One region of the Bradyrhizobium sp. P5_C12 genome, then DNA from elsewhere that is predicted to be linked to it. Evidence: predicted binding sites of a transcription regulator. Region 1 holds the regulator's gene; the other holds the start of a gene.

Region 1 (4,618 bases):
GGCGGCTCCACATCCTCGGTGTCGTCCCGGCGGAGGCCGGGACCCATCACCACAGGGCGTGGTTGCGGGGCGCGCTGGTAACTCCGAGTCTTCGCAAAACTATTGCTGCGGCGTATGGGTCCCGGCCTTCGCCGGGACGACGTGACGATAGCGCGCTTAAGCACTCACCAAAGCCGGCTGCATTTTCGGGCTTCTGTTCGTACACAAGCGGAACTAGGCTCCTGCCCAATCGGGTTCATCCTGGAGGGAGGCGAACGATGCTGGATCGGCGACAAATCTTGGCGGCGCTTGGGACGGGCGCCCTCGCAGCGATCGCTCCAACCGCGCTCTTTGCAGCCGCATCGATCAAGCCGGATGAATCATCCGCGCTGCTCGTGATCGACGTGCAGAACTGCTTCCTTCCAGGCGGCAGTCTCGCGGTGAAGGAAGGCGAGCAGGTCGTGCCCGTCATCAACAAAATGGCAAAAGCGTTCGCGAATGTGGTGATGACGCAGGACTGGCACACGCCCGGCCATATCTCGTTCGCCTCGGTTCATTCCGGCAAGAAGCCGTTCGAGACCGTCGACCTGCCCTATGGCAAGCAGGTGCTGTGGCCCGACCATTGCGTGCAGGGCACCGACGGCGCCGCGCTGTCGAAGGACCTTTCGATCCCGCACGCCGAGCTCATCATCCGCAAGGGCTTTCACAAGGACGTCGACAGCTATTCGGCCTTCCTCGAAGCCGACGGCAAGACCTCGACCGGCCTCGCCGGCTATCTGAAGGGGCGCAAGATCAAGCGCGTCTTCGTCGCTGGGCTGGCGACGGATTTCTGCGTCGCCTGGACCGCGCTCGACGCGCGCAAGGCGGGCTTCGAGGTCTATGTCGTGGAGGACGCCTGCCGCGGCATCGACACGCAGGGCTCGCTGGCAAAAGCCTGGGCCGACATGGCCAAGGCCGGCGTGAAGCGGATTCAGTCGGCGGACATCGCGGCGAGCGCGTAAGACTTTCACGCGGTCATTCCGGGGCGATGCGAAGCATCGAGCCCGGAATCTCGAGATTCTCAGGTGCGCACCGTCAGTTCGATGCTTTGCATCGCCCCGGAATGACGCCCAAACTCAGTTGGCCGCGCCGCTCGACTCGTTGTTGTTCGCCGCGGGTGCAGCCTTCGCGCCGCCCTTGGCGACGCCGACGAGAGCGGGGCGCAGCACCCGGTCGCCGATGGTGTAGCCGGCCTGCATAACCTGCACCACGGTGCCCGCAGGCACCGACGGATCCGGCACTTCGAACATCGCCTGCTGGAAGTTCGGATCGAACTTCTGGCCCGAGGGGTCGAACTTCTTCACGCCGTGCTTTTCCAGCGCATTGAGCAACGAGCGCTCGGTGAGCTCGACGCCCTCGATCAACGATGTCAGGCCGGGATCGGCGGCGGCACGGGCCTCGGCCGGAACCGCGTCCAGCGCGCGCTGGAGATTGTCGGCGATGTCGAGCACGTCGCGGGCGAAGCCGGTGATGCCGTAGAGGCGGGCGTCGGCCACCTCCTTGGCGGTGCGCTTGCGCAGATTTTCCATCTCGGCCAGCGTCCGCAGCATGCGGTCGCGCGCCTCGGCGGCCTCCTGCTGCAACAGCTCGACCGAGCCGGGCTCGGGATCGTCGGGCATCACATAGGGCTTTGACACCACGGGCTCGCCGGTCGCAGCGGTCGTGTCTTCGGGTTGCCGGTCTCGATCGTTCATCGGCTCTCTTTTCGTATTCGTCTCAGGGGTTTTCTCGCCCGCATATCGTGCTTCGGACGCCGAAAATCAAGCGCCCGTGATCGACTGGGCCGCCGGTCAGCCGCCCAGCAGGCGACTGACGATGCGGGCGGCGTAGTCCACGGTCGGGATCACGCGGGCATAATTCAGCCGCGTCGGCCCGATCACGCCCAAAACGCCGACGATATGGCCGGCGGCATCCCGATAGGGCGAGATGATGGTGGAGGAGCCTGACAAGGAAAACAGTTTGTTCTCCGAGCCGATGAAGATCCGCACGCCCTCGGCGGTCTCGGCGCGGCCGAGCAGGTCGATGACGCCGCGCTTGGTCTCGAGGTCGTCGAACAGGAGGCGCACCCGCTCCAGATCCTCCAGCGCATGCAGGTCTTCGAGCAGATTGGCGTGGCCGCGGACGATGAGCTGGCGGTCCTCGTTCTCGCCGCCGGACCAGCTGGCGATGCCGGCCGAGATCACCTTCTGCGTCAGCTGATCGAGCTCGGTGCGCGCCTCGCCGAGCGCGGTCTCGAGTTCCAGCCGCGCCTCGGCCAGGGTCCGGCCCCGGATTCGTGCATTGAGGAAGTTGCCGGCTTCGGTCAGGGCCGAGGATGGAACCCCCGGCGGCAGCGTCAGCACACGGTTTTCGACCTGACCATCCTCGCCGACCAGGATCACCAGCGCCTTTTCCGGTTCCAACCGGACGAATTCGATGTGTTTCAGCCGCGCATTGGATTTCGGCGTCAGCACGACGGCGGCGGCCCGGGTCAGGCCGGAGAGCCGCGTCAACGCCTCCTCCAGCGCGGCCTCGACCGATTGCGCCTGGCCGACCGAGGTCAACTGGCTCTGGATCGCCTGCCGTTCGCCGTCATTGAGATCGCCGACCTGCATCAGGGCGTCGACGAAGAAGCGCAGCCCGAGTTCCGTCGGCAGTCGGCCGGCAGAGGTGTGTGGGGCATAGATCAGGCCGAGCTGTTCCAGGTCGGCCATGACATTGCGGACCGAGGCCGGCGACAGCGGCATGGCGATCAGGCGCGAGATATTGCGCGAGCCGACCGGCTCGCCGGTCGCGAGATAACTCTCGACGATTTGACGAAAGATGTCGCGAGACCGCTCGTTGAGCTGGGCGAGGCCTGCGCGCGGCGCGATCAGATGGATCGGATCGTGATGGGCCACAGACGTCAACTCCTCTCGGATGCTTGTAACTTGTCTATCCGGGAGGCCGCTGACAAGCGTGGTTTTGCGGTTGCTTGAAGGTTGCCTGGGGACCGAAAAGGCCTTGCCGCCCATCCCCACCCCACCTACAAGCACCGCGAATAGCCTTTTCCCGTGAGTTTTGGAGGAATTCCCATGCGGCCAAGCCGCCGTGCGCCCGATGAATTGCGCCCCGTGACGCTGGAGCGTGGCGTGGTCAAATATGCGGAAGGCTCCTGCCTGGTGAAGTTCGGCGACACCCATGTGCTGGTCACCGCGACGCTGGAAGAGCGCCTGCCGCCGTGGCTGAAGGGCCAGGGCCGCGGCTGGGTCACCGCCGAATACGGCATGCTGCCGCGCGCCACGCTGGAACGCACCCGCCGCGAGGCTTCCGCCGGAAAGCAGAGTGGCCGCACCGTGGAAATCCAGCGCCTGATCGGGCGCTCGTTGCGCACCATCGTCGATCTCGAAGCGCTCGGCGAGCGCCAGATCACGGTCGATTGCGACGTGATCCAGGCCGATGGCGGCACCCGCACGGCCTCGATCACCGGCGCCTGGGTCGCGCTCGCCGACTGCATCAGCTGGATGAAGGCGCGCAACATGATCAAGGCCAATGTGATGCGCGACAACGTCGCCGCGATCTCCTGCGGCATCTACAACGGCACGCCGGTGCTCGATCTCGACTATGCCGAGGATTCGGAAGCCCAGACCGACGCCAATTTCGTCATGACCGGCGATGGCCGCATCATCGAGGTGCAGGGAACCGCGGAGCGCGAGCCGTTCACGGAAGCCGAGTTCCTGGCGCTGATGGCGCTGGCGCGCAAGGGCGTCGCACGTCTCGTGGACTTGCAGAAACTGGCCGTGGCGTAGTCAATAGGCCATGCACCGCCGAATCACAGGCCAACTCGTGATCGCGACCCACAATCCCGGCAAGCTCGCCGAGATGCGGGAGCTGCTCGCGCCGCACGGCGTCGAGGCGGTCTCGGCCGGAGAGCTCGGCCTGCCCGAGCCGGAAGAGACCGGCCATGATTTCCGCAGCAATGCGGCGATCAAGGCGATCGCGGCGGCGCAGGCGACCAAGCTTCCCGCGTTCGCCGATGATTCCGGCATCGTGGTCGACGCGCTCGACGGCGCACCCGGCATCTACAGCGCGCGCTGGGCCGGTCCGACCAAGGATTTCACCGCGGCGATGACGCGGATCGAGCGCCTGTTGCTGGAGCGCGGCGCCACCGCGCCCGACAAGCGCAAGGCGCACTTCGTCTCCGCGCTCTGCGTTGCCTGGCCCGATGATCATCGCGAAGAGGTCGAGGCGCGCGTCGACGGCACGCTGGTGTGGCCGCCGCGCGGCACCGCCGGCTTCGGCTACGATCCAATGTTCTTGCCCGACGGCCACAGCCGCACCTTCGGCGAGATGGAGAGCATCGAGAAGCACGGCCTGCCGCCGCTCGGTCTTGGCCTGTCGCACCGCGCCCGCGCCTTCGTGAAACTGGCGGAGATCTGCCTTGAGCCGCGCTAAGGAAGCCTTCGGCGTCTATGTGCACTGGCCGTTCTGCCTGTCGAAGTGCCCGTACTGCGACTTCAACAGCCATGTCCGCCACGCCGCGATCGACGAGGCACGCTTTGCGAGCGCCTTCGCGCGCGAGATTGAGACAACGGCGCAGCGCGCGCCGGGCCGCGAAGTGACCTCGATCTTCCTCGGCGGC
Region 2 (4,618 bases), on a different contig from region 1:
TTCCGCCGGCGGCGTCCAATCCGGCCATTCGCGCTTGGCCGTGATCGACTTCACGCCGGACCAGGTGAAGCCGGGACGACCGACGCCGATGCCGTAGCGCATCGCCTTGCCGTTGCCCTCGACGAGATAGAGGAACTTGTTCGGGGTATCGACCACGACGGTGCCGGCGCTTTCCTTGCCGCTATAGTCAACGAGTTGCTTCTCGAATCGCGGATCGAACTGACGCTGGCGCGGATCGACCGCCTCCTGCTGAAGACCTGCGCCTTGCTGATATCCACTTTGCATCTGCGGCTCGCCCAGCGGCGGCAGGCGGCGCTGGTCGTAGTAGCCAGGCTGCTGCTGATACGCAGACTGCGGCGGAGCATAGGCCGGGCCGCGGCCGGGCCCGTCCCCGAACAGGAACTCGATGAAGCCGCCGCCCATGTTCGCGTTGGAGGCGACGCGCACCGGCGCCGACGGCACCTGCGGCTGGTAGAGCACCGCGGGCGGATCATTCGGCACCGTATTGTCGAAGGCGCTGGCGCGATCGGCGCCGGCAATGAAGGTGCAAGCGCTGCCGAGCAGCGCGACAGACATTTTCTTGAACATCGACGTACTCTGTACTGTTTCGTCTAGTTGCATTCGCCGTCGAACGCGCTGGCTGACCCACGCTCGCGACGTGGTCAATAAAGAGCAAAAGCCGCTTTGTTTGGTAAACGGAAACGGCGTTTCGATTCACCACGCCGTCAAGCGAGGCCCAATTTGGCGATCAGCGTTTATTTTCGGTGAACGCCGCAAATGCATGGTTAACCGCCGGTTTTCGCGCCGTCGCGCACGGCCGCACAACAGTTCCTGCTGTGAACTTCGTGTTAAATCGCTTCTGCCTACAAAGACGCGTGAGTGAGGTGGGGGGAGTTCCTGATGGCTATTCACCGCAAACGTTTTCGTGTCGAAGAGGCTATTGTCGGCGAGATGCCCAGCCCCGAAATGATTGAGGAGGCTGCGCCGATGCACAGCGAGATCATGGCCGAGCTGCGTGCGATCCGCGCACAGATGGCGAAAGGCATTGCGCCCGCACCTTTGTCCGGCAGCGCAGCCATGGCCGCGATCGACGCTTCCACGGCCCACGAGCTTTCCGAAGCGCGCACCATGCTCGACACGTACCGGGCGCAGATCGAGCAGTGCGAGAAGCTGAAGGTCGAGCTCGACCTCATCCATGACGCCATCGACCGCACCAAGCGCGAGATCGCGACGCTGCACGGCAAGAGCTTCGACGGTGGCGAAATGGCCAAGGTCAATGGCGAGCTCGGCGCGGTCGTCGGCGGCACCGAGCAGGCGACCCAGCAGATTCTCGAAGCCGCCGAATCGATCGACCAGGCGGCCAGCGCGATGTCCAAGGTCGACTCGGCCGACCAGCAGAAGCGCCTGGCCGACGACATCCAGGAACGCGTCATCTCGATCTTCGAAGCCTGCAACTTCCAGGACCTGACCGGCCAGCGCATCAGCAAGGTCATGACCACGATGAAGTTCATCGAGCAGCACATCAATGCGATGATGGAGATCTGGGGCGGCGTCGACGCGATCAAGTCCCACATCGTGCCGCAGATCGACACCCGCGGCGAGGATGAAAAGCTCCTCAACGGCCCGAAGCTCGCCGGCGACGTCGGCCATGCCTCGCAGGACGACATCGACGCGCTGTTCGACTGAGCGGACGCGACAGACCGAAATACAAACGCCGGCGCGAGCCGGCGTTTTTTGTTTTTGGGGGATTTTATCTCACGCTGTCATTCCGGGGCGGTCCGCAGGACCGAACCCGGAATCTCGATATTCCGGGTTCGATGCTTTCGCATCGCCCCGGAATGACGGGAAGAACATCACGCCCGCGGCGCGCAGCGGACGTAGACCATGTTGCCGTAGCGGGTGGCGGCGTCCTTGTCGATGAAGCGGGTGATCAGGACGCGGCCGTCGAAGGAGACGATCTCGCGGTCCTGCTCGCCCGGCGTCGGGCCCGCCGGTCCGATATAGTTCTTGCCGCTGGGCGAACCCTTCAGCCGCAATTCCTGCGGCGTGGCCTGGTCGGCGAGATGCATGATCACGCCGCCGGAGGAGCCGGCGGTGATGACGTAGGGATTCTTGCACTGGGCCCGCGCGGCGGCCTCGGTCCGGGCGCGGTCGGCCGGGTTCTGGAACGAGGCGAGACCCCAGCGGCCGACGATCTCGTCGGCGCGGATCGACGCCGGCATTTCCGGCCCGGTGCCGGGCTCGGCCTCGGGCGGCGGCGAGGACGAGGAGAAGGACGGCAGGCTCATGCCGCCGCCACAGGCGCCCAGCAGCAGCGCCAACATGGAAGCGGCCGCCAGATTGGCAACCGTGCGCACGTGAGCTGAACTGATCATGCTATTCCCCCGAGCAAAGTGCCCCCGACCAAGACCGCGGCCGCACCCCTTCGGCAGCCAAGCGCAAAACCGCTGTCGGAGCAATGACGTCCTTTAATACGCCGGCACCGCAAATAAGTTTCTGGAGCCACAATCCTATATCCGCCTCACCAATCGCTTAACCACCTTTGCTTGACAGGATCGCGGCCAAGCCATATTTCCCAGCCCACTATTAGCACTCGGAAAGACCGATTGCTAAGCGCGTCGTTCGATCCTCGGGACGGGGGCGGACGACAGCGCCGCCCCCACCCACTTCCGTTGCTTCCGAAGCGAGCCTCCAAAGGGAAACGTCATGGCTAAATCCAAATTTCGTCCGCTGCATGACCGTGTCGTGGTCAAACGTATCGACGCCGAGGAAAAGACCAAGGGCGGCATCATCATTCCGGACACCGCCAAGGAAAAGCCGTCCCAGGGCGAAGTCGTCGCCGTCGGCCCCGGTGGCCGCGACGAGGCCGGCAAGCTGATCCCGATCGACCTCAAGGTCGGCGACCGCGTGCTGTTCGGCAAGTGGTCGGGCACCGAGGTCAAGATCGACAATGAAGAGCTCCTGATCATGAAGGAGTCGGACATCATGGGTGTGATGGCCTAAGGCCAAACGCCTGAACGGCCGCTGAATGCCATGCCCGGATCGCTCGATCCGGGCATCCATCATTCCGCCGGGTTCGCCCCACGGATCCCGGAATTGATGCGACGAACAAACAGCAAGACACATCACGAAACACAAGGGATTGCAGAACATGGCTGCCAAAGACGTCAAGTTTTCCGGAGACGCGCGCGAACGCATGCTGCGCGGCGTCGACGTTCTCGCTAACGCCGTCAAGGTGACGCTCGGCCCGAAGGGCCGCAACGTCCTCATCGAGAAGTCGTTCGGTGCGCCCCGCATCACCAAGGACGGCGTCACCGTCGCCAAGGAGATCGAGCTCGAGGACAAGTTCGAGAACATGGGCGCCCAGATGGTCCGTGAGGTCGCCTCCAAGACCAACGACCTCGCCGGCGACGGCACCACCACCGCGACCGTGCTGGCCCAGGCGATCGTGCGCGAAGGCGCCAAGGCGGTTGCCGCCGGCATGAACCCGATGGACCTCAAGCGCGGTATCGACATCGCGGTCGCAGCGGTCGTCAAGGACATCGAGAAGCGCGCCAAGCCGGTCGCGTCCTCCTCCGAGGTCGCCCAGGTCGGCACCATCTCGGCCAACGGCGATGCCGCCATCGGCAAGATGATCGCCCAGGCGATGCAGAAGGTCGGCAACGAGGGCGTCATCACCGTCGAGGAGAACAAGTCGCTCGACACCGAGGTCGACATCGTCGAGGGCATGAAGTTCGACCGCGGCTATCTGTCGCCCTACTTCGTCACCAATGCCGAGAAGATGACCGCCGAGCTCGAGGACGCCTACATCCTCCTGCACGAGAAGAAGCTCTCCGGCCTCCAGGCCATGCTGCCGGTGCTGGAAGCCGTGGTGCAGTCCGGCAAGCCGCTCGTCATCATCGCCGAGGACGTCGAGGGCGAGGCGCTGGCCACCCTGGTCGTCAACCGTCTCCGTGGCGGCCTCAAGGTTGCCGCCGTCAAGGCGCCGGGCTTCGGCGACCGCCGCAAGGCCATGCTGGAGGATCTCGCGATCCTGACCGGCGGCCAGCTGATCTCGGAAGAGCTCGGCATCAAGCTCGAGAACGTCACGGTGAAGATGCTGGGACGCGCCGGCAAGGTGGTGATCGACAAGGAGAACACCACGATCGTCAAGGGCGCCGGCAAGAAGCCGGACATCGAGGCCCGCGTCGGCCAGATCAAGGCGCAGATCGAGGAGACCACCTCGGACTACGACCGTGAGAAGCTCCAGGAGCGTCTCGCCAAGCTTGCCGGCGGCGTCGCGGTGATCCGCGTCGGCGGCGCCACCGAGATCGAGGTCAAGGAGAAGAAGGATCGCGTCGAGGACGCGCTCAACGCCACCCGCGCCGCGGTGCAGGAAGGCATCGTCCCCGGCGGCGGCGTCGCGCTGCTCCGCGCCAAGAAGGCGGTCGGCCGTCTCACCAACGCCAATGACGACGTCCAGGCCGGCATCAACATCGTGCTGAAGGCGCTGGAAGCCCCGGTCCGCCAGATCTCCGAGAACGCGGGCCTCGAAGGCTCGATCGTGGTCGGCAAGATCCTGGAGAACAAGTCCGAGACCTTCGGCTTCGACGCCCAGAACGAGGACTATGTCGACATG

The links. The regulator HrcA, encoded in region 1, represses chaperone genes, less so after heat shock. The targets are predictions, from matches to a motif close to GTTAGCACTCNCNNNNNGNGAGTGCTAAC.
Region 2: the regulator HrcA is predicted to act here: its motif matches at 2,586-2,614, upstream of ACXJMY_RS01380 (co-chaperone GroES).

What each region holds. Positions count from the first base shown of each region.
Region 1 covers NZ_JBFULU010000049.1:5,064-9,681, reverse strand. The annotation lists gene pncA (bifunctional nicotinamidase/pyrazinamidase) at 258-980, shown strand; gene grpE (nucleotide exchange factor GrpE) at 1,095-1,712, opposite strand; gene hrcA (heat-inducible transcriptional repressor HrcA) at 1,809-2,897, opposite strand; gene rph (ribonuclease PH) at 3,072-3,785, shown strand; gene rdgB (RdgB/HAM1 family non-canonical purine NTP pyrophosphatase) at 3,796-4,431, shown strand; gene hemW (radical SAM family heme chaperone HemW) at 4,418-4,618, shown strand, end outside.
Region 2 covers NZ_JBFULU010000001.1:291,784-296,401, reverse strand. The annotation lists gene ACXJMY_RS01395 (L,D-transpeptidase family protein) at 1-588, opposite strand, end outside; gene ACXJMY_RS01390 (protein phosphatase CheZ) at 901-1,686, shown strand; gene ACXJMY_RS01385 (hypothetical protein) at 1,854-2,375, opposite strand; gene ACXJMY_RS01380 (co-chaperone GroES) at 2,707-3,003, shown strand; gene groL (chaperonin GroEL) at 3,152-4,618, shown strand, end outside.